One region of the Arthrobacter sp. DMZ02-1R genome, then DNA from elsewhere that is predicted to be linked to it. Evidence: riboswitches for the same ligand, from Rfam matches in the RefSeq annotation. Region 1 holds a riboswitch; the other holds the start of a gene.
What was found. Region 1 has a riboswitch for cyclic di-AMP ahead of AC3ANQ_RS19790 (aggregation-promoting factor C-terminal-like domain-containing protein). Riboswitches for the same ligand answer to the same signal wherever they lie in the genome.
Positions count from the first base shown of each region.

Region 2: another riboswitch for cyclic di-AMP. It lies ahead of AC3ANQ_RS18210 (NlpC/P60 family protein); the one in region 1 lies ahead of AC3ANQ_RS19790 (aggregation-promoting factor C-terminal-like domain-containing protein).

Region 1 covers NZ_CM173230.1:4,158,538-4,170,238, reverse strand. The annotation lists gene AC3ANQ_RS19800 (glycosyltransferase family 39 protein) at 1-1,927, opposite strand, end outside; gene AC3ANQ_RS19795 (bifunctional glycosyltransferase family 2/GtrA family protein) at 1,924-3,363, opposite strand; gene AC3ANQ_RS19790 (aggregation-promoting factor C-terminal-like domain-containing protein) at 3,498-4,226, opposite strand; cyclic di-AMP (ydaO/yuaA leader) riboswitch at 4,229-4,401, opposite strand; gene AC3ANQ_RS19785 (sensor histidine kinase) at 4,565-6,040, opposite strand; gene AC3ANQ_RS19780 (response regulator transcription factor) at 6,054-6,794, opposite strand; gene AC3ANQ_RS19775 (hypothetical protein) at 7,055-7,882, shown strand; gene AC3ANQ_RS19770 (winged helix-turn-helix domain-containing protein) at 8,590-9,459, shown strand; gene AC3ANQ_RS19765 (SixA phosphatase family protein) at 9,606-10,136, shown strand; gene AC3ANQ_RS19760 (LysR family transcriptional regulator) at 10,143-11,111, opposite strand; gene AC3ANQ_RS19755 (EamA family transporter) at 11,184-11,701, shown strand, end outside.
Region 2 covers NZ_CM173230.1:3,831,022-3,842,722, forward strand. The annotation lists gene AC3ANQ_RS18185 (FdhF/YdeP family oxidoreductase) at 1-278, opposite strand, end outside; gene AC3ANQ_RS18190 (molybdopterin molybdotransferase MoeA) at 341-1,753, opposite strand; gene AC3ANQ_RS18195 (DUF6457 domain-containing protein) at 1,750-2,037, opposite strand; gene mobA (molybdenum cofactor guanylyltransferase) at 2,069-2,692, opposite strand; gene AC3ANQ_RS18205 (HNH endonuclease) at 2,727-3,227, opposite strand; gene AC3ANQ_RS18210 (NlpC/P60 family protein) at 3,565-4,317, opposite strand; cyclic di-AMP (ydaO/yuaA leader) riboswitch at 4,323-4,490, opposite strand; gene AC3ANQ_RS18215 (M23 family metallopeptidase) at 4,636-5,457, opposite strand; cyclic di-AMP (ydaO/yuaA leader) riboswitch at 5,460-5,671, opposite strand; gene AC3ANQ_RS18220 (iron-dependent transcriptional repressor DtxR) at 5,797-6,492, opposite strand; gene serC (phosphoserine transaminase) at 6,811-7,941, shown strand; gene AC3ANQ_RS18230 (MFS transporter) at 7,963-9,339, opposite strand; gene AC3ANQ_RS18235 (DUF3027 domain-containing protein) at 9,384-10,001, opposite strand; gene AC3ANQ_RS18240 (cold-shock protein) at 10,009-10,392, opposite strand; gene AC3ANQ_RS18245 (hypothetical protein) at 10,624-10,839, shown strand; gene AC3ANQ_RS18250 (helicase-associated domain-containing protein) at 10,889-11,701, shown strand, end outside.

The DNA of each region.
Region 1 (11,701 bases):
CAAGGCTGGCAGCCTGGGTGGCGCCGGAAACGATCGCGGACCACTTGGTAGTGGTGGATGTCAGCAGCGCGGTCAGTCCGGCGTCGGCCGTCCCCTCGCCACCCGGGCCGCCTGCGGCCTGACCTGCGGCACCCGCCTGACCTGCGGCACCCGCCTGACCTGCGGCACCAGCCTGACCTGCTGAACCGCTCGTCGCCGAATCCCTTGCCCCGAATCCACCTGTGCCGAACCCGGCGCGGTTTCCGAAACCGCCCATGGCGGAGCCGCTGGGACCCGACGTCGGGATGGAACCGGAGTGCGCGGTAGCCGCCGTCGCGAGCGTCCACGCCGCGGTGCCGAGGCCGCCCGCCAGGAGGGAAACGACGACGACGGCAGCGGCCGCCGCACTGCGGAACCGGCCCGCGGGCCGTAGTGAGTCGAGGCGAAACAGGATTGCGGCGGCGGCCACCACGCCCAGGACGACTATCACGATGCGCAGCCAGGGAAGCCATGAGGTATCGCGGCCCAGAAGAACCGCGGACCAGACCGAACTGCCGAGGACCACCACGGCCAAGATGATCCTGGCGGGCCAGTACCCGCGGCCTCTCCACAGTTCCACGCTGCCGATGCCCACCAAGGCGGCGATTGCCGGTGCGAGCGCTACTGCGTAGTAGGGGTGGACAATGCCGCTCATGAAGCTGAAGACGCCCGCGGTGACCAGGAGCCAGCCACCCCACAGGATCAGCGAGGCCCGGGTACGCGAGGCCCGTGCTTCCCGGCGGGTGAACCACAGGCCCGCAGCCAGCAGGATCAAGGCCGCAGGCAGAAGCCAGGAGACCTCGGCGCCGAAGCTCGTGCCGAACATGCGGGCGATCCCCGCAGCTCCACCGAAGCCGGCGTTCCCGCCACCGCCGACGCCCCCGAAGCCGCCCAGACCACCTGCTGGAGCACTGGCTGCGCCGCCTCCGCCGCCGGGCATGCCTTCGCCCGAGCCTGTAATGCGGGACAGCCCGTTGTAGCCGAAGGTCAGCTCAAGGAAGCTGTTGGTTGTCGACCCTGCCATGTAAGGCCGTGCCGAAGCCGGAGTCAGTTGGAAGAGAGCGATGTAGCTGCCGGCCACTACAGCGATACCGGCCAGTGCGCCGAGCAGGTGCAGCAGCCTCCGCCGCAACGGGGCGGGGGCGGCCCAGAGGTACGCGAGTCCCAGGCCTGGAACAATCAGGAAGCCTTGCAGCATTTTGCTTAGGAACGCGAGGCCCACCACGGCTCCGGCTGCGGCGAGCCACTTCCAGCCCGCGCGTTCAATAGCGCGAGTGGTGAAGTACGCCGCCAACACCAGGCACAGGGTCAGCATGGCGTCAGGGTTATTGAAGCGGAACATGAGCGCGGCCACCGGAGTCAGCGCCAGAGCGCCGCCAGCCAGCAAACCCGCTCCGGGCCCGGACACGCGCTTGACCGTCAGATAGAGGAACCCGACGGCGGCCACGCCCATCAGCGCCTCGGGAACCAGCATGCTTAGGGACGAGAAGCCGAAGATCCGGCCCACTAAGGCCGGGATCCATAGCGATGCGGGTGGCTTGTCCACGGTGATGGCATTGCCGGCGTCGAGCGAACCGAACAGCAATGCCGTCCAGTCCTTGGTTCCGGCCTGGATGGCTGCAGCGTAGAAGGAGTTTCCATAGCCGATGGCCGCGAGATTCCAGAGATACAGGAACGCGGTGGCCACGAGGAGCCCGGCGGCGGACGGCCGCACCCAGCGGGGCTGGCGGCCAAAGGCATATCGGGCCCAGCGGGGCGTGGTTCCCGGGGCCCCGGGAGTTGATGGGCCAGTGGAGCGACCACCGTGGGCTGTGTCCCCATTGCCAGAAATTACAGTTCCGACGGCGGGACCTGCCGTGTCGGTTCCGGCGGCGGGCTCTGTGCCTGCGTGAGAGATCGTGGAGGTCATGATGCTGCCGTTTCTGTGAGCGGGCTGTCTGGTGAGGTGGATTCGATCGCGGGCTCCGGCCGCCCCTCCGCCGCCGCGACCGGCGGCGGAGGCGGTGCCAGCCGTGTTCCGGGCTGCCGGAAGACCCACAGCCGGAACAACAGGAAGCGGGCTGCAGTGGCGGCGAGGTTTGCCCCGACCAAGGTGAGGAGCTCGCCCCAGCGGTCCGGCGTCGTCGTACTGTGCACCAAGGCGAGCGCACCGGAAGTGAGCGCAAGGCCGATGCCGAAGACGATCAATCCCTCGAAGTGGTGCCGTATGGGGTTGCCGCCCTGGATGCCGAAGGTGAAGCGCCGGTTGGCGCCGGTGTTGGCGATGGCCGTGATGAGGAGTGCCAGGAAGTTGGCCAGCTGGGGGTCCATGAAACCGCGGCAGAACAAGAAGATGAGCACATAGGCGAGGGTTGATGCAGCACCGATCGCGGCGAACCGGACCAGTTGCCCGAACAGGCTGCTGCGCGGGTTCTGTTCTGCGGTACGGGACGATGCCGGGAGCGGGCCGCGGGCAAGGGCTGCGCGCAGTTCCGGGATGGGGATACGTCCGGAGACGAGGTCCCGCGTGAGCCGGGCCATGCCGCGGATGTCGGCCAGGGCGGTGCGCATCACGTCGACGCTGGAATTGGGATCGTCGATCCAGTCCACGGGCACTTCGTGGACCCTAAGGCCGCAGCGTTCCGCGAGGACCAAAAGTTCGGTGTCGAAGAACCACGAGTTGTCCATGGTGTGGGGGAGGATCTGCTGGGCAACGTCGGCCCGGATCGCTTTGAAGCCGCACTGGGCATCACTGAAGCGGGCACCCATGAACGAGTGCAGCATCAGGTTGTAGCTGCGCGAGATGAATTCGCGCTTGGGGCCGCGGACAACCCGGGAGTTGCGGGTCAGCCTTGTGCCGATGGCGAGATCCGAATGGCCGGAGATCAGTGGCGCCAAAAGGGGCGCAAGCGCGGCGAGATCCGTGGACAGATCCACGTCCATGTAGGCCAGAACGGGCGACGGCGATGCGAGCCACACCTTGCGCAACGCGTTGCCGCGTCCCTTCTCCTCAAGATGGACCACCACGAGCTCCGGCAATTCCCTGGCCAGCCGTTCAGCGATTTTCAGGGTGCTGTCCGTGCTGGCGTTGTCGGCCACGGTGATGCGGAAGCCGTGCGGGAAAGATTCGCGCAAATGGCCGTGAAGCCGGCGCAGGCACTCTTCGAGGTCGCACTCCTCGTTGAAGACGGGGATTGTGACATCGAGGACGGGGACGGTGGTGTGGATGTCCACGGGGGTGCGCCGCACTGAGCTGTATTGAAGGGCAGTGCTGCCTTGAATAGGGGTCCTGGGTTGGATCGGGAGGCCCGGCGGCACCACCGCGGGGTCCTTCAGGGTTCCTGTGGTGGATTCGATGAGCGTCATGTATCCAGAGTGCCGCCGCCGAATATGAGTGCTTTAGGCGGAACCTGTGACGCGGCTGTGGATGTGGGGGAGACCTGATTAACGCAGTAGAGGTCCGTTCCCTGAAGGGACGGACCTCTGCGTACGTTGTGCGTTTAGTACCAGTTGTGGGCCAAATGGAACGCCCAGGCCGCAGACGGGGATCCGTAGCGTTCCTTGATGTAGTTCAGGCCCCAGCGGATCTGGGTCTGGTAGTTGGTCCGCCAATCCGCGCCCTCGGAGGACATCTTTTCGCCCGGCAGGGACTGCGCAATGCCGAAAGCGCCGCTCGAGGAGTTGGTAGCAGTGGTCCGCCAATCGGATTCCTTGTTCCACAGGGTCATCAAGGAGGACATTTCGCCCTGGCCCCACCCGTAGGAGGAAAGCATGCTCGCGGCGTAGGCCTGGGCGCCGGCGGGGTCATCGACGGCAACTGGCGCAGCCGGGGCTGCCGGAGCGGGAGGTGCCACGGGAGCGGCCGGTGCCGCAGCCTGGGGTGCGACGGCGGCAGGAGCGGGAGCGGGTGCCTGCGTCGGAGCGGTGCTTGGCTTAGCACTTTCGCTCGCCGACGGCGTGGCGGTGGCGGACGGCGTCGCGCTTTGCTCTACGACGGCGCGCGATTCGGACGTCTGGCTCATGTCCTGGGCGTTGATGGCTTGTCCGGCGGCCTGGGTGGCGGCGCCTGCCCCGAGGAACACAGCAACGACGCCGGCAACAACTGCCATGCGCTGGCTGGTGCCGAGGTTTGCGGCGGCTCGCCTCAGGGTGGAACGTGACTTGTTTCTCCGGGCAGTTTCGCCGCGGTGGCGCGCAACAGGGCGCGACTGATTCTTGGAACCAGACATGGTGATTGCCTCTCGACGCCTGCGGAGTTAGCTGTCGGATTCGGATGAGGTCATCCGGCCGTGGCCACTGAGAATCGTGGCGGTACGGCTTCACCCCTAGGGCTGGCTCAACATGAGCGTTTGCCCGGAGACCTGGGTCCCCCGTCTCTGCCTGGAGTTTGGGCACCGGGGAGTGGCAGAGCTCGGCGCCTACCCGGCGGTGGCCGGAATGATCCCGCGCACCCATTCGACGGTACAGGAGGGCTCCGGTTAAGTCACATTTAGGTAACGGAGATCACGACGCCGGTGCGCCGACTTGCGCTAGCCGCGCTCCGGCGTCGTGATCTTCTCGGCGGACTTCAGGCCGCCGCGGTTCTGAGCGCTGGAAGCCTCACGGCAAACTCCGTCCGGCCGGGACGCGAGGCCACCTCGACGGTGCCTCCATGGGCCTGAACGATCGATTCCACGATTGACAGGCCGAGCCCGGACGTGCCCTCGGAACCGGAACGGGCGGCGTCGGCACGGGCAAAACGCGAGAAGATCCTGCCTTGGAATTCAGGCGGAATGCCAGGCCCGTTATCGGTCACGGTGACCACGGCGCTTCCATCGGCCGAGCGCATGACTCCAGTGACCACGGTGGTTCCAGCCTCCGTGTGCTTGCGGGCATTGGAGAGCAGATTGGCCAAGACCTGGTGGAGCTGCGTAGTGTCGCCGCGGACCGTAAGGGGCTCATCGGGGAGCTTGAGCTGCCAGATGTGCTCGGGGGCCATGACTTTCTCGTCGCTCACGGTCTCGATCACCAACTGCGTGAGGTCCACATCGGTGAACTCGGGTGCCTTTCCTTCGTCCAGCCGTGCCAAGAGAAGGAGGTCCTCTACGAGGGTGGTCATCCGTTCGGACTGGCTTTGCACGCGACCCAGCGACTTGCGGCCGTCCTCGGTGAACGTCTCCGTCATGCGCAACAGCTCGGTGTAGCCGCGGATCGCCGTCAGCGGCGTCCGCAGCTCGTGCGAGGCATCGGCCACGAACTGGCGCACCTTGGTTTCGCTTTGCTGGCGTGCCTCCAACGCGCTGGAGACGTTGTCCAGCATGAGGTTCAAAGCATGACCGACGCTGCCCACCTCGGTGCCGGGGTGGGCCGCCGACGCCGGAACGCGCACCGCGAGAGCCACCTCGCCGGCGTCGAGCGGAAGCTTCGACACTTTGGTAGCGACGTCTGAGAGCTGCTCCAGGGGACGCATGGTGCGGCGGATCAGCACGGTTCCCGCGAGTCCAATGAGCACCAGCCCGCCCAAGGACACCAGCACCATGGTCCACACGAGCGAGGCCTCGGTATCCTCTTTCGAGGCGAGCGGCAGGCCTGTGATGACAACATCGCCGTAAGGAGTTTCAGTGGCAACCAGCCGGTAACCGCCATTGGAAAGGGTCCGATCAACCGGATGGCCATCGTGGGGAAGAGCCAACAGGATTCCGGCATCGTTGGGCGACAAGGACGTACGGGTGGCGTCGGAGGACAAGAACCCGGCGCTGCTCACCTGGCTGCCAAGAATGCGTGCATTCAGCGTGCCGATGCTCTGGCCCCGGGCGTCCAAAGGATCTGGGCGTCCATTCGGATCACCTATGGGCGGGCGGCCATGGGAAGCCTGCATCAATTGCTGGTCGAGCTGCTTGGTGAGGAAAACGTCCATAGACGCGTAGCTGACCACGCCCACGGCTCCGCAGATGGCCACCAGGAGTGCCATGGAGACCAGGATCAAGCGTGTGCGCAGGTGCCAGGTTGAAGGATCGAACCAGCGATGGTCGGCCTGGCGGGGGATACCCGAGAGCGCGGACATTCGGCGTCCCGGGCTATTCGGCGGGCTTGATGACGTAGCCGGCTCCGCGCACAGTGTGGATCATGGGCGGGTGGTTGGCCTCGATCTTCTTGCGCAGGTATGAGATGTAGAGCTCCACGATGTTGGCTTGCCCGCCGAAGTCGTAGTCCCACACGCGGTCCAGGATCTGGGCCTTGCTGACCACGCGCTTGGGATTTTCCATGAGGTAGCGCAGGAGCTCGAACTGGGTTGCCGTCAGCTGGATGTCTTCGCCCCCGCGAGTGACTTCGCGGGTGTCCACGTTCAGGGTCAGGTCACCCACAACCAGCTCGGCCGTGTCCATCGCGGCAACGCCCGAACGCTGGACCAAGCGATGCAGCCGCAACAGGACTTCCTCCATGCTGAACGGCTTGGTGACATAGTCGTCCCCGCCGGCGGCCAACCCGACGATGCGGTCCTGAACGTCGTCCTTCGCGGTGAGGAAGAGCGCAGGCACCTCAGGCGCAAAGGCGCGGATCCTGCCAAGCAGCTCAACGCCGTCGAACCCTGGAAGCATCACATCCAGCACCAGGACATCGGGCCGGAAGTCCTTGGCGAGCTTGACCGCCGCGGGTCCGTCGCCGGCCACGGCCACCGACCAACCCGCCATGCGGAGGCCCATGCTCATGAGCTCGGCGAGGCTGGGTTCGTCGTCCACCACAAGGGCGCGGATGGGGGAACCGTCCGGGTGGCTGAGCTGGGGAAGGTTGTTTGTCATGGAGTGCGAGGATGCCATGGGACAACTCTCCAATCTGCCGGTTTGCCGGTGCTTTGCCAATGCTGTGAGCACCCTGTGAGTCTCAGCCTAGCCACCTGTCCAAAGGCACGGTACGCCAAGCGCGCAGTGGCGGGCTTTCCGCCACTGTCCGGCACAACACGCCGCAGGTCACAGGAAGGCCTGCAGTTCGGCACAGCCCGCACACAGGAAAGCGGCTGACGCTGTTTGGGACAAGGACAACTACGACCCAAACAGTCTCGACTTCGATGGAGAACACCATGGATCAGCAAAACAACCCCTCCGTACCTGGGTCCGTACAGGGGAATGAGCAGCCGCGGCCGGTGATCCGGCCCGTTGATGATTCCGGACAACCTTTAGCCGGGGAACCCGCCGCCGGGTGGGGTGCGCCGCAGCCGGTGAACCAGCAGCCGCTTAACCAGCAACCCGGGCAACCCGCCGCCGGGTGGGGTGCGCCGCAGCAATACACCCCCGGGCAGCCCCGTCCCTCATTCTTCAAGAACTGGACACTGAAGAAGGGGCTCATCGTCGGAGGGGTCGCCGTCGTCGTCGCGGCGGCGGCTGGAGCAGGTGCATACGCTGCTGGAAATGGAACTGCTGCGGATACCGGCAATGCCCTTGGGCCAGGTGCCGCGGGACAGGCCGGGCAGAACGGCCCGGGCGGATTCGGTGGCCCGGGTGGCACGAACGCCGGCCCGGGCGGCCTGGGTGTGGGCATGGGCGGCCTGAATGGGGCCATCCACTCTGAGTACGTGGTTCTGCAAAACGGCACCTACGTCACCATGGTGGGGCAGCTGGGCTCCGTCACGGACATCTCGGCGAGCTCCATGACGGTCAAGAGCGAGGATGGATTCACCCGTACCTATGTCCTGGGAACGGACGTTGTGGTGGCGGAGGGCGTGCGGCAACGCGGAAGCACGACCGGCGGCACGGCCGGCGGCACGGCCCTGACCCTTGCCGATGTGAAATCTGGATCCAGCGTGAGGGTCACCGCGCTCAAGGATTCCGATAAGTACACGGCCCAGTCCATCCAGATCGTGACTGCCACTGCCACCTCAAGTACTCAAGGCTCCGGCACCACCAACTAGTGATGGTGCATATGGTGTCCGTCGTGCCCCTCTTTGCCGCGCTTTGTCCTCAGAACAACGCGACTCCCCGGGTCGCAAGCGCCCTCCGAAGGCAACGAGGGTCACGACGGCGTCCCAACCGGCGTTCAAACTGTGCCGGCGCGAGCTTCAAACCATGCTCAACCGGCCTTCTACAAGGCCCCTAGCAGACGATTTGCCGGAAAATTTTCATGAGACGCAGATTCGGGATTGGACAAGGGTTGTTTCATATCTCGAGATTCAAAGGCAAGCGCGTGACGTGACTTAAGATTCAAAAATTGCCAAATCGATCAAATTATCTTCGAATATTGCGTTCCAAACGGCCATTGTGACGAACGAGAATGGGTCACATTTGGACATGCTTGAATTGTGACATGCAGCACAATAGTGTGATTCGTCTCAAAATGTGGACGGTTTGACCCTTTGTTACTTGCAAGTTCCCTTTGTTACGTTGCACACTTCAAATGTGAACAAGAACTCAACAGCATCTGCAGCCGCAGCGATCGAACCCAGCACACCCGCTGGTATTTCGATGAGCTGTTGTCGAATGCATGCCTAACTTTCTACCCCAAAAGGTTTCAGGCATTCGCCCCCTGCCCAGCGTCGGGCGCCCCTCCCCATCTCATTGCGGGGACCAGACCAGCATTCGAAGCCGCGATGACGGCTATTCACTTTGAGGTAAGCAATCCATGTCAGTTGCATCCGGATACGTCCACATCTCCGTCCGTAACGCCAACAAGGCCGCGTCGAACGCCGGCCTTCGTCCCGGCTTCGGCAACCGCCCGGCATATGCCCAGCCCGCACCGCAGGGCGCAAGCCAGGCCCCCGGGTACGTGCCCCAGGGCTACAACCCCAACTCCTACGGCCAGCTCCGCGCTGTTCCCGCCAACGAGGCCTCGCCGATGACTGCACCCACACCTGTCTTGGCTCCAGCCGACCGCTCCATCCGCCCCGTTGCCAATGACAATGTGGCCCGTGGGTTCGTGCTCTACATGGGCATCGATGAAGACACCGCGGCGGCGGCCGGAACATCCATCGCCAAGCTTGCCCAGGAAATCCGCGCCTATGCACAATCCCTCGTTTCCGGCGCCGAAAGCTACGCCGCGGTCGCGGTAGCCCCGGCCGGCGCGCCGGGTTCCGCGCTCGACGTCGTCCGCTCGACTTTCGGTGACCCGACCGTTGGCAACCGCCAGCGTTCCGAGGCGCTCCGCCCGCAGCCGGCACAGGAGGCTCGCCCGTCCGGCGTCTTGATCGACCTCGCCCGCCGTGAAGTGCACCTCGACGGCGAATCCCTGAACCTCACGTTCAAGGAGTTCGAGCTCCTCAACTACCTCGTCGAAAACGGCACCCGCACCGTGGGCCGCGATGAACTCCTCGAGGGCCTGTGGCGTAACGCCGAAGAGGTCCCCAACGAGCGCACCATCGACGTGCACATCCGGCGCCTCCGCTCCAAGCTCGGCCGCCTCGCGAACACCGTCCGCACCGTGCGCGGCCAGGGCTACCGCTTCTACGAGCACCCCGAGGTCATCGTCTGGGCCGCTCCGGAATACTCGATCTAGTCTCCACCCGCTCAAGGCGCCCGCTTCCTGCAAAGGTGGCGGGCGCTTTCGCGTTTCCGCCCCACCCAAGTAGCTCGCATTTGTTGTCGTTTACGCGCCCTAAAACGACACCTACTGCCAGTCAGTTGGGATAGTAGGGTGGGGGGATGAGCGAGCATCACATCAAGCGGTTGGTGATCATGCGGCATTCGAAGTCGGACTGGCCTGTCGGGGTGCCGGATCATGAACGGCCCCTTGCGGAGCGTGGCCACCGCGAAGCGCCTCTTGCCGGGAAGTGGCTCGTGAAACACCATGTGGTTCCGGACTTTATCCTGTGTTCGTCCGCGCTCCGCACCCGCCAGACCTGTACTTGGGTATGTAGCGAACTGGGGGACAAGGCGCCGACGCCGAAACTCGAGGACGGCCTGTACGCCGCCTCCGCGCAGCGCATGCTGACCGTCATCAACCATGTGCCGGAGACCGTCACCACGCTCATGATCTTCTCCCACATGCCGGGAGTGCAGGACCTCGCCATGCACTTGGCGTCCCGCGACTCGGACCACGACGCCTACATGGACGCCGCTACCCGCTATCCGACCAGTGCCGTGACAGTGATGGAACTGGAGAAGCCTTGGGCCGAACTTGATGGGCAGGACGCGCGCCTGACCTATTTCACTGTTCCTCGCCCAAAGAAGTAGCTCTGGCTAACCCACCTCGAGTTCCGCGGCCACATCCTGCAGCAATCGCACAACATGGCGGATGCTGGGGCTTGCCGTCATGGTCTTCCGGTACACGATTCCCACCTGGCGCTGCTGCATCGGGTTGACTACGGGCACCGCCACCACCCCCGCGGGGAGCTCGGGCCGGCCAAGCCGGGGGACCAGCGCCACCGCGACGCCCTGCTGGACCATGGCGATATGCGTGGAAAAGTCGGGGTCGTAGATGCGGATGTCCGGTACCCGCCCCAGTCCCGCGAGGATTGCCAGCAACGCCTCATTGCAGATGGCGCCAGCCGGTGTGCTGATCCAGCGTTCGCCCACCAGGTCGGAAGGCTCGACGGCGGTCCGGCGGGCCAGGGGGTGCGCTGAGTTCAGCAGGACGTCGGCGGTGTCCAGGCAGAGGTCCTCGTGGACCATGTTCTCCGGAATGACCAAGGGTACCGAGTTCCAGTTGTGCACGACGCCGAGATCGGCTTCCCCGGTGGCGACCCTCTGGACGGCCTCCCGCGGATCCTCGGCCACAACCCGGATCTCAAGCCCGGAACCCGCCGCGGCCGTATCCCCGGAACCCGCCCCGGCCGAAGCGCCGGCGGCAGCGGCCTGAGCCGCGCCCAGTTTCCCGAGCAAGGGGCCCACTAACCCGCGGCACGCCGTGGAGAATGCCACGAGCCGCAACACGCCGCTTGGCTTCGCGGGGTCGGCAAGCAGGGTGGCCTGCAGTTCTTCCAGCTCGCCCAGGATGCGCCGTCCGTACTCGGCCAACGCCATGCCCCGGTCCGTCAGCAGCACGCCGCGGCCGTGGCGCTCCAGGACGGTTACGCCGCTCTGCTTCTCCAGCTTCTTGATCTGTTGGGAGACCGCCGAGGGACTGAACCCCATGGCTTCCGAGGCGGCCACCACCGAGCCTTTCTGCTCCACTGCTACCAGGGCCCGCAACGCTGCAATCTCGATCATGAAGCAAACGTACATGATTTAATGCAGAATTCAACGCTGGTGCTTCATCCACTTGGCTGTCAGAGTTGAATCGTGAATCTCCGCCACTCAGCACTCGCCGTCCTTGTCGCCGTCCTTTGGGGCCTGAATTTCGTTGCGATCGATTTTGGACTCCACCCCGGAAACGGGAGCGGAGGCGCGGCTGACGTGCCGCCCCTGCTGTTCGTTGCCATCCGCTTCGTACTGGTGGTGTTCCCCTGCATCTTCTTCATTCGCAAACCAGATGTCAGCTGGAAGGCGATCATCGGCGTCGGGCTGTTCATGAGCGCCGGGCAGTTTGGACTGCTCTACCTGGGCATGGCCCTCGGCATGCCGGCCGGACTCGCTTCCCTGGTGCTGCAAGCGCAAGTGCTCCTGACGGTGCTGTTGGCGGCACGGTTCCTCGGGGAACGGCCTAGCAAACGGCAACTGACAGGCGTGGTGTTGGGTGTCGCCGGGCTTGCCCTGGTGGCGGTGGGCCGCAGTTTGGTGGCCCCGGTAGTGCCGCTCATGATCGTGCTCGCCGCCGCGTTGTCCTGGGCTGCCGGCAACATCATCGCGCGCAAGGCCAA
Region 2 (11,701 bases), 330 kb from region 1:
GTGGTGCTCTCCTCGGCGATGGCCTTGGCCCCGTTTTCGCAGAACTCGGCGGGGCTGCGTTTTCCGGTAATGGACTCCGGCCAGGCGCACCCGGGACAGTCGAAACCGTCCCGCTGGTTGACGCGGAGCATTGACTTGACGGTCCGGCCCACACCGGCTTGGGCCCAACCTCGTTCCAAAGCCACGGTGACTGCCTTGACACCGGCGGCTGAGCGCTTGGGCGGGTGGATCTGGAGGTCATCTTCATTGATGTCCTGCTCGGGAGCATGCCTGTTCATGCCCCCATCATTGCAAGGCCTGTCTCTCTATTCCACCCGTGTCCATCCGGGACCGGAAGTTCTTAGCCAGTCAAGGCGCTCCAGTCCACCGGCCCTGACGAAACTTTGCGGGCGGGTCTGGCGGGAGTTTTCTTGGTTTTGTCCTGCGAAGGCTTCGGTTGGGGAAGCGGCGGCCCCCACGGAAGGCGGAAAGCAGGCACAGGTTCCCCGAGTTGGACGCCGTGTGGCGGGACCACCATGACGCCGTCCGCACTGGCGAGGCCGCGCATCATCCCCGGCCCCGCGTGTTGGGCCGGCGAGGCCAATCCGTACACGAACCTGAAGGGAAGCAAGCGGGTGCGCCCGGGGTCGGCGTCGAGCATTGCACCGCAAGGCACTTCCCCCACCTCGGGCAGCTTGCCGTGACCCAGTCCTGCGAGCAGCGGTGCGCCGATCGTGAAGAGAACCATCATTGCCGCGAGCGGATTGCCCGGCAGCCCTAAGACAAAGCGCCCGTCCGGCAACTCAGCCAGGACGCCGGGGTGTCCCGGCCGCATCGCAATGCCATCAATCAACAAGCGACCGCCGAGTTCCGCAACTGCCCTCCGGAAGTGGTCCGTTCCCGAACGGCCCGTTCCCCCGGTGGTGAAAACGACGTCGGCGGGTGGCGTGTCCGGCGACAACTCGCCTTCCTCGAGGCCCGCGAGCCATTCCTCGTAGGAGTCGCCCACTTTGATCTGATCGCCGCGGATGCCGCCGAGGAGTTCGACGACGGCGCCAAGCTGCGGCCCGAAGGTATCCCTCACCCTCCCAGGGGCAGGGACACCCGCAGTCACCACTTCGGAGCCGGTCAGGAGCAGTTTCACATGGGGTTTGCCCAGGACATCCAGTTCATCCCGGCCGGCCAGCGCGGCAAGGGCGAGGTGGGCGGGGTTCAGGACGACCCCGGACTTGATCAGCAGCTCGCCTGCGCCGGCTTCTTCTCCGGCGTTACGGATGTGTTGCCCGTTGCGCGGTTCGCCAGGCCTCGCGTTTCCGCCGAGCGCGAGGACAGGCAGGCCGTCTTCGTCGGTCGTCAGGATGCCGCTTTCGCTGCGGAGCACGGCTTTGGCCCCAGGCGGTATCAGACCACCCGTGACAATAGGGCTCGCCTGATGCGGGGCCAGCCGATGGCCCGGCTCAGCCAGGATCCATGGACCGCTGCCGTTGACAGCCCAGCCATCCATCGCCGAAGACGCATAGTGCGGCACGTCCTGCAGGGCGTGGACGTCCGATGCCAACGTCCGGCCGAGGGCATCCTTCAGGGCAACGGGTGCGGCGGGAATGGGCGTGGCACAGTCGAAGGCAAGCTGCCGGGCTTCCGCCCACAGGTGGTCGGCGTGCGGGACATGCTCAACGTTCGGTGCCGGATCGGTCACGGCGGAAGGGTGCTGGTCCTCGGCGCCCAGGTCCTCGGCGCCCTGATTCTCGGCGCCCTGTTCAGGGGCATCGGTCATCCGGCGTCGGTTCCGGGGTTCGTGTAGTCGTTGGCGAGCGTGCGTGCCAGGCCCATGGCGGCGTCCATCGACGCGGTTTCCGTCGCTTGCCCCGAACCCGCTGCAAGTCCGGCCGCGAAACCGGCAATGAAGGTGGTCAGGGGAGCCGCAGGCCGAACTACGGAATGGGCTGCAACGCCAGCCAAGGACAGGATCTCGTTGATGTCGATCTCGACGCTTTCAAGCTCATATGCTTGCAGCAGGCTCCTGCACCACTCCTCAAGCGTTTCTTCTTGGCTCTTCACGATCCGCCTCCAAAGTCCGGTACAGCTTTTGTCACGGCAGGTCGCCGTCCACTCCAAGCGCCGCGGCATCGTCCCAGGTATCCACGTCATCGGTGGAGCCAGCAGGAACAGGTACGGCCAGCAGATCAAGCCTAGCAAGCAGGCGGAACACCGCGGCGTTGGCGAGGCCACCCTGTTCTGCCGCGGCCAGCACTTCCCGTTGCAAAGCAGCGAACCGGTAGATTCCAAGCAACGGCTGTCTCCGGCCATCGGCGGATACAGCCATGGCCCCTTCCGTTTCGTCGTGTCCGGCAAGTTCCCGGATAAGAACCGGAACTGCTGCGCCCGCGAGGGGCATATCGCACGCCATGACGAGTACCCACGGCGCGGATGTTTCCTTTGCGGAAAGACCCGCGCGGGCATGCTTCTCAAGCGCAAGGAGTCCGGCTTCGATCGCCGCTGCCGGTCCGGCGAACGGAGGGTCCTCGCGGGCGGTCACTGTGCCGTCCGGCAACGTGCCGGGATCCGGCCCGACGACGACGACCCGCCCGGCCCCGTGCGTGGCCGCGAGGGCGCGCTCAAGCAGCGTTGCGCCGTCGTACGTCAGCTGGGCTTTGGGCACGCCACCGAGGCGGGAGGACTTGCCACCCGCCAAGATCACCGCATCAAAGTCCACCAGCCCAGACTACCGGGGGCGGGCTCAGTTCGGTTCAGGCCGCCGATTCGGGCAGGAGGAAGGGATCCCACGCGGGCGCAGGTTTCTCAAGCTCCTTGATTTGCCAGATAGTCCCGGTGGGCGCCGCCGGAGTGAACCTCAATTTCCAGCCCATTTCGGCCGGTGTGTGGTCACTCTTGGCGTTGTTGCAGCGCAGGCACGCTGCCACCAGGTTTTCCCAGGAATCCGCGCCGCCCCTGGATTTGGGGTGGACGTGGTCAATTGTGTGGGCTGTTTTCCCGCAATAGGCGCAACGGTGACCGTCGCGGCGCAAGACGCCGCGGCGTGTGACCGCCGTGATCGCGTTGTACCTCGGCCGGATGTAGCGATTGAGCAGAATCACGGAGGGACGTCCGAGAATCTCCTGTGGCCCGACGACAGGCTCGTCGCCTTCTGCCACTACGCTCGCTTTTCCGGTGAGCACAAGGACCAGCGCCCGGCGGAAGGTTACTACCGCCAGCGGTTCATATCCAGCATTCAGAACGAGTGTGCGCATGCACGTACCTCTTCACGGCCGCACCCGTCAGGGGCGCGAGGGCCGGCTGCCCTCTGCATGTACGGGCTGTGGATCGACATCACAAGAGTAAACACGCGGAGGCCGGATCAACGAATCCGTGGGTGGGATCCGGCACTGTGTCGGGCAAAGTTCATGTACCGGACACGTGGCGGGAACCTTCAACTGTCCGGGGGCAACGGCTGTTGACGCTGCCGCGGGCACGGAATCGTCCTCAGCAGACGGTGGTCACAAGTTGTGGCACATGCTGGTTAAAACAGAACATCCCCGCGGGCGGACCAGCGGGGATGTTCTTGTGAAACTGTTTAGCAGAAGCTATTTAGCCACCAACGTGGATGTAGACCGGACCGGAGCCGATGTTCACGCTGTACAAAGCAGTGGTGCCACCGTTCCAACCGCCGTGGACGGCCATGCCGTTACCGACGTAAACAGCGATGTGGGCCTTGCCCATGCCGCCATTCTGGTAGTAAACGAGGTCACCCGGCTGTGCTTCAGCAGCACTGACCGTGCGGCCGAGGGACATGTAGTCTGCCGGCCAACCGTGGAAGTTGATGCCAACAGCGGCCAGGGAGTTCGAAACGAGGGCGGTGCAGTCCTGGGCAACGCCAAGCTGCGCGTAAGCTGCGGCCGCAATTGCTGCGCCCTTGCCGCTGGCAACCTTCGCGGCGGGGGATACAGCGGCGGAAACAGAGAGCGTTCCGGCGCCCGTAGCGGCCTTGGGAGCGGCAACAGCTTCCTGGACGGCAACCGGAGCTTCGACAACCGGAGCAGCCGCCGTGGAAACAGCCGGACGTTCGTACTTGATGGCGACGGAGGAGTCGGCCGCAATACTGGCTTGGGCGATGGACTGGACTTCCAGGGTGGAGGTCGCAGTGGACTCGCGGGGGACATTGGTTTCGGCAGCGTTGGCCGCGATACCGCTAGTGAGAACCAGACCGGACGCAGCGGCGATAACTGCTGCCTGACGGCCTACACCACCGGCGTTGCTGCCGACGGTCTTAGCGATGACGGCAAGCGAGTTGGTCTTGGTGACCGCGGCGCGGTGGCGCGCAAGAGTAGTGCGTGAAGACACGTTAAGAGGCCTCTCCCTATGCCCGCGAGGTAAGCTGTCGGATTCGGATGGGAGTCATCCGGCCGCAATGCTTCCGGTAGGAAACAAATGCGACTTAACCCCAAGGCCATCGATGAAGATGACCAAAAGTGGGTCCCCCGCCTCTGCCAGACGATGTTTTGCGAACGGAACCTCAGGCAGTGGCAGAGCTAGGCAATCCACCCGAGTGCATCAACTCTCTAAAAGTTGATGCGAGTTAGACGCTACAGGAGTTTTGGCTGAATGTCACATTCAGGTCACGGAGCGTGACAAGCATGCGAGAGACGTCCATCGGATTGGCTACAGCCAGCCCAGGGGATCAACGACGTCGCCGTTGACCATGACTTCAAAATGGAGGTGGCAGCCGGTGGAGGCGCCAGTGGTGCCGCTCAAAGCGACGACGTCGCCGCGGTTGACTGTTTGGCCCACCTGGACGCTGAACGAGGACAAGTGGTTGTACGTGGTCTCCAGGCCGTTGCCGTGGTCCACCACAATTCGGTTTCCACCGCCATACGGGTGCCAGCCCGCAAACGTGACCTTGCCGGCCGCAGCCGCATGTACCTGGGTGCCGCACTGGGCCACGAAGTCCTGGCCACGGTGGAACTCCCCTAGGCCTCCCGTAATGGGGTTCACGCGGTAGCCGAACGGCGAGGCCGTGGTGAGGGTGTCCAGCGGAGCCCCCAGCGTGCCCTTCGAGGACGACGTCTTGATGCTGCCGACCGACTGCGCGCTCAGGAGCTGCTTGAGTTTGCTATCAGGATCCGCCGTAGTGGAAACGGCAGCTCGGCTGAAGTCGATGGTGGCATTGGCCGCAGCGGGAATCTCGGCCTGCGTCCCCGCCGAAGCCGCGGAAGCCTGGTTCGATTCCGCGGCGGCCGTCAATGCGCCGGTACCCGGCATGGCCACCGTCAGGATGAGGCCCGTGGCGGCGAGGGCCACACCGGCCTTCTGTCCCGCACCGCTCGCGGCGGCGAAATCGGCTATTTGCCGCAAGGGGCCCTTGCGCCGGCGCACTTCGCGATGCGGATCGCGGGGCCGATCGTGCGCAACGACCTGCATGGTCCGCAGCTCAGCAGTAGGACCGGACGCGCGTCTGCGGCCCCTGGTGTTCTGCGTGGTCAAAGTGTTCCTCTCTGGCAAGCCTGCGAAGTTAGCTGTCGGATTCGGGTCAGAGAGTGCATGGACCCGGTCCGCGTGGAGGGCGCGAAGCACAGAGGGATCCCCGGAAAGGCCCTGCGCTTTGTTGCACATCCGCTGCGGACTTCACCCCAAGGCTGTCTTTCGACCGCCGCTGGTGGTTCCCCCGCTTCTGCCAGTGAATGGACTAATCCACCTGATCCGCTGGCAGAACTCGGCTTCGGATCAGGTAACGCTTTGGTATCGGCGCCAGTAGTAAACTATAGGGGATTAACCCCCGCAGTAATAATTCCGTTATCTTTGCCGATCGCTTTGCCGAAAGCGCTATGAGACCGTGACAAACACGTGCGAGGCCACCTCAGGCGGCAGCTCCAAGGCACCGTCGATATTGGGCACGCGAACGGAGATGTACTCCCCCACACGCTCCAGGGAAACCCTGGCTCCGGGGCGGATTCCGCCTTCGTCCAGCTGCACCAACAGCTCCGGTTCCACCTGGATCGGTTCAGCCAACCGGCTGACAATGACCCGGTTGTCCGGTGAGTATTCGTTCATCGCTTCAAGAAGGTTGACCACGCCATCCGTAAAGGGGTGAGACGCAACTCCGCCCAGGGCTTCGAGTCCTGGAATGGGGTTGCCGTAGGGAGATTCCGTGGGGTGGTCCAGGAGCTCATAGAGCCGCCGCTCAACGCGCTCGCTCATAACGTGTTCCCAGCGGCATGCTTCGTCATGGACATAGGCCCAGTCCAGCCCGATGACGTCGGCCAGGAGCCGCTCGGCGAGACGGTGCTTGCGCATGACCTCAGTGGCACGTTTCCGGCCGGTTTCGGTCAACTCAAGGTGCCGGTCGTTGGAAACAATCACCAGGCCGTCGCGTTCCATCCGCCCGATCGTCTGGGAAACGGTAGGCCCGGAGTGCCGCAAGCGCTCGGCGATGCGCGCGCGAAGAGCCACGATGTTCTCTTCTTCAAGCTCCAAAATGGTCCGAAGATACATCTCAGTGGTATCGATCAGATCCGTCATCCAGCTCAGCTCCTCGAGCGCAGTATCTTGCGTATTTTCCACCGTACCGCAGCGGCCAGGCGGTCTACCCGCCGGTCGTCCCGGGCCGGGCGCCAGCTCCTAGCTTAGCTTATTTGGAATTACTCCGAATAATTTTCGTGCCCCCTCGATCCCGCCCCCGTCCCGCGTCCGGCGGAACAGATGCTTTCCACGTGGCGGACTATGAAGCGTTCGGTTCTGTCCCCGCATGGGGAGTCAGGCAGAATTGGGGAGTCGAAGGGGCAGCGATGCCACCTGCCACGACCCATCTAGGCCGCTACTTCACCATTGGAGCATCCCGTGAGCGACAACAGCATCACCATCCCCGCCGATTTGCTGCCCAAGGACGGCCGCTTCGGCGCTGGGCCCTCCAAGGTCCGCCCGGAGCAGATCGAGGCACTGTCTGCCGCCTCGGCAACCCTCCTCGGCACTTCCCACCGGCAGGCACCAGTCAAGAACCTGGTGGGCTCCGTCCGCGAGGGACTCAGCCAGTTCTTCCGTGCACCCGAGGGTTACGAGGTGATTCTCGGCGTCGGAGGCTCCACCGCATTCTGGGACGTCGCCAGCTTCGGCCTGGTAGAGAAGAAGGCACAGCACCTCTCCTTTGGTGAGTTCGGTTCCAAGTTCGCCTCGGCCACCAACAAGGCGCCCTTCCTGGAAGCTTCCTCCATCATCAAGTCCGAGCCCGGCACCCGCCCGGTTTCCCAGGCCGAGGCAGGCGTGGACGTTTACGCGTGGCCGCAAAACGAAACGTCCACCGGCGTAGCGGCCCCCGTGAAGCGGGTTGCCGGCGTAGACGACGGCGCACTGGTCCTGGTGGATGCGACCTCGGCTGCCGGTGGCCTGGACGTGGACGTCGCCGAGGCCGATGTCTACTACTTCGCACCGCAGAAGAACTTCGCCTCCGACGGCGGACTTTGGCTTGGCCTCTTCTCCCCCGCCGCTCTTGAGCGCGCCGCCAAGATCAAGGCAAGCGGCCGCTGGATTCCAGATTTCCTGGATCTGCAGACGGCCATCGACAACTCGAAGCTCAACCAGACCTACAACACGCCGTCCCTGTCCACCCTTGTGACGCTCGACGCCCAGGTCCAATGGCTCAACAAGAACGGCGGCCTGGACTTCGCTTCCGCGCGCACGGCGGACTCCGCCAGCCGCATCTACACCTGGGCCGAGGCTTCCGAGTACGCCACCCCGTTCGTGTCAAAGGCCGAGGACCGCTCCAACGTCATTGCCACGATCGATTTCGATGATTCGATCGACGCCGCGGCCATTGCCAAGGTGCTGCGGGCCAATGGGATCGTGGACACGGAGCCATACCGCAAGCTGGGCCGCAACCAGCTCCGCATCGCTACCTTCGTTGCCATCGAACCGGACGACGTTTCGGCGCTGCTCGCCTGCATCGACTTCGTGGTGGGCGAACTGAAGAAGTAAGGGCCCGCCGCGTTCCCGCGGTCAGGGCTGGTCGGCGTCGTTCGGGTATGGATCCCGGGCGGCGCCAGCCCTTTTAATGGCGTCAGCCCTTTTAACGGCGCTGTCGCCGTCAACGCCGTCGTCCATGGCAGGGCTGGTGCCTTGCGACTCGATGCGGAAGAACCGCAACCCCGGGGCGCTGCTGTCGAAGCGAAGCCGCAACTGACGCGCGCGGATGATCCAGATGATGCCGACGACGGCGGTGCTGGCGCCGGCGGCCGCTGCCACCCCGACCGCCCAGCGGGGTCCGGCAACGTTGGATACCCAGCCGACGAAGGGCGCCCCGATGGGCGTTCCGCCCATGAAAATGGCCATGTACAGCGCCATGACCCTGCCGCGCATGACGGGTTCGGTAGTGGACTGCACATAGCCGTTGGCGCTAGTGATCATGGTCAGGGCGAACAGGCCGCACGGAATCAGCGCCAAGCCAAACATGGTGTAGTTCGGCGCCATGGCGGCGAGTCCGCTCGCGATGCCGAACCCGCCGGACGCGGCGAAGATGAGCCGCATGCGTGGCCTCCCCCGGCGGGCGGCCAGCAACGCTCCCGCTACTGAGCCGATTGCCATGACCGAGTTGAGGAGCCCGAACGCACCTGCGTCCATGCCGAATTCTGTGCCAACCATCGCAGCGATAAAGAGGACGAAGTTCAGGCCGAACGTGCCCATGATGAAAATCGCGACGAGGACCACCATGATGTCCGGGCGGTTGCGCACATAGCGGAGGCCCTCGCGTATACGGCCCTTGCCCGCGGCTGCCCGGGGCTGGACGCGCAAGGAGGACAGGGGGATGGCGCGGATCGCGCCGAGCATCGCCACAAAGGTCAGCGTGTTGATCATGAACACCCAGCCCGGCCCCACGGCCACAGTCAACATGCCGGCCACGGCGGGACCGATCATGCGGGCAACGTTGAACGAGGCACTGTTCAGCGCCACGGCGTTGGAGAGGTAGTCGTCCTTGACGAGTTCCGAAACGAACGTCTGGCGAATGGGGGCGTCAAGTGCCGAGACCACTCCGAGCATCAGCGCGAACACGTAGACATGCCACAGCTGTGCAGCGCCGCTCAGCACGAGGATTCCCAACCCAGTGCTTAGGACCGCCATGGCCGATTGCGTCATGACCAGGAGCCTGCGTCGGCTGTAGCGGTCGGCAAGCAGTCCGGCCCATGGTGCCAGGAACAACTGCGGACCAAGTTGGAGCGCCAAGGTAATGCCCATGGCACCGGCGTCGTGGCTACTCAGATGAGCAAAGACCAGCCAGTCCTGGGCGGTTCGCTGCATCCAGGTGCCGATGTTGGAAACAAGGGCGCCAAGGAACCAAATGCGGTAGTTAAGGACACCCAGCGATTTGAAGGTGGACATCAGGTTCCACCTTCAAAGAGTTCATTCGCTGGGTCCGCCAAAGGCTAGTCGGCCTCGACTTCGTCGTCGGCTTCAGACTCGTCATCCTCTTCGGCGTCGTCCTCTTCATCAGGGGCGTCGTCGTAGTCGGAAGGCGCGCCGTCGTCGTCGGGGGCGTCCTCGTCAACGGAACCGTCCGCTGTCGAGGTGTCTTCCCCTGCCAGTTCGTCGGGGATCGCCTCGTCCTCTGGACGGACGCGCTTTGCCCACGGCACCCATTCAGGGGCGAGGATGGAGTCCTCGGACGGCAGCAGGCCAAGTTCGCTGACCGTGACCACTTTGGAGCGCGAGTTGCGGGTCACGACCGCGTACCACTGCCAGCCGCCGTAACCGGCCAGTCGCGATTCGAAAAGGTGCGTGACGACGCGTTCGCCTTCGGAGCGTGCGGCGATATGCGGTCCGATTTCATTCGGCTTGGCAATAGTCTCCACCGCATTGCGGGCGACGTCGACGGCGGCCGCCAGGAAAGCGTCCGGCTTGCCGACGCGCCACACGGGAATGCCGGTGCGAGGTTTCGCCGTGGTCGGCTTCCGCCCAGCAGCGGTATCAGCCGTTCCTGCAGTTGCGGGCGCGGCACCGGTACCGTTCTCTTCAGGACTGGCTTCAGCGGATTCCGATGTCATGGCTGCTTTAGGCTTCCAGCTCGTCGGCAACCTTGCGCAGTGCTGCCGCGATGGCCTTGCCTTTGGCGCCTTCAGGGTACTTACCGGCCGACAACGTCCCAGAAAGGTTGTCCAAGACGGACACAAGATCCTGGACCACGGGCGCGAGCTCGCGGGCGTTCATGCGCTTGGCCTTGGCAATGGACGGCAGCTTGTCCAACACGCGGAGGCCCAGTGCCTGGGCGCCACGGCGACCGTCGGCAACGCCGAACTCAACCCTGGTACCTGCTTTAAGATCCGTTACACCCTCGGGCAGGGCGGATTTGGGCAGAAATACTTCCTGGCCATCCTCTGCGGCGAGGAATCCGAAGCCTTTGTCCTTGTCATACCACTTGACCTTGCCGGTGGGCACGTAATCAACCTTCTTCGTTCTTGCTTGGAGACACAGCCGGCGCGTCACCGCATCCGCAGGATACTGCGGGAATAGGGGTAACTGCCTGGTCCGTGTTGGTCTATTGCTTCAAGGTTATCCTGCCCAGCCGCGGATTCGCGCTTTGAGACCACGCTCAGCAGGTCCCGTCGCCTTTTGTTCGTGTGCAGGCGGCAACGGCGCATGTTGCGCGGGACTGTTAGCGTTGCTTACATGATTCCCCACGGCTACCGCCGCCCGCTCGTGATCGTCGCCGCCGTCGTCGCCGTGTTGTCCTTGGCGGCCGTGGGCGCCGTCATGGCTACCGCTTTTGCCCGGGGCGTGGCGCCGATTTGGGTGACCTCCACCGCCCTCTATGGGCTGCCGCTGGCCTTCATTTTGATGGCCGCGCTGGTGGTGGACTCCGTCTGGGCACGGCGTCGCCAATGAGCCACCAGAAAGCCCGACGGCGGGCCCGGCTGGCGGTAACGTTGAACTGATGTCCCTTATTCGCGCGCTCAGCAAGGAACTGGAAGCGCGCAGCGATAATTCGCTGCGGGCGTTGTTTGCCGCGCGGCCGGACCTCATTTCCCCTGTCGCCCCGGACTTCGCTGCTCTTGCTGCGAGGGCGAGCGCACGGGTCAGTGTGCAACGGGCCCTCGAACGGCTCAACAAACCGGAAATGCAGGTACTGGAGACGCTCCATCTCTGCACCAACTCAGACACTGGGCACAGCGTCTCTGCGGCGGGTTTGAAAAAGTGCATCAACGGCTCCACACTTGCAGCGCTTGAGCCGATCTTGAACAAGCTCCAGGAACTGGCACTCATCCACAGGGCCGATCCGCCGGCCACGGTGCACAATCCTGGTCGCCAGCGCTTCTACTTGCCGGTGGGCAGCCTCAAGGACGTCATCGGCATCTACCCCGCCGGCCTGGGCCGTAGCTACACCGAGCTGGTACGGCTGCAGCCAGCCTTCGCCCAGCGCGTAGTGCAGCTCGTTGCCGAACTTCACAAGAGCGGCGCCGATGTCCTCGCTGCCACCACGCCGATGGACGCCGCGCTGGCCTTGCAGCGATGGACGTCGACTCCGGAGAGTCTGCAGCACATATTGTCTGAGGCCCCAGTACGCACCCGTCCCCTTTTGAACAAGTTTGGCAACTGGGCCATGGGTGCCGTTCCACAGGCCCAACGCAAGGCCTCCGTGCTCCACGAGGGCCGCGACGTCGGTCCCGTGGACTGGCTCTTGGCCCGCGGCTTGCTTGTACCCCTGGACGCCGGCCACGTTGAACTGCCCCACAGCGTCGGGTTGTCC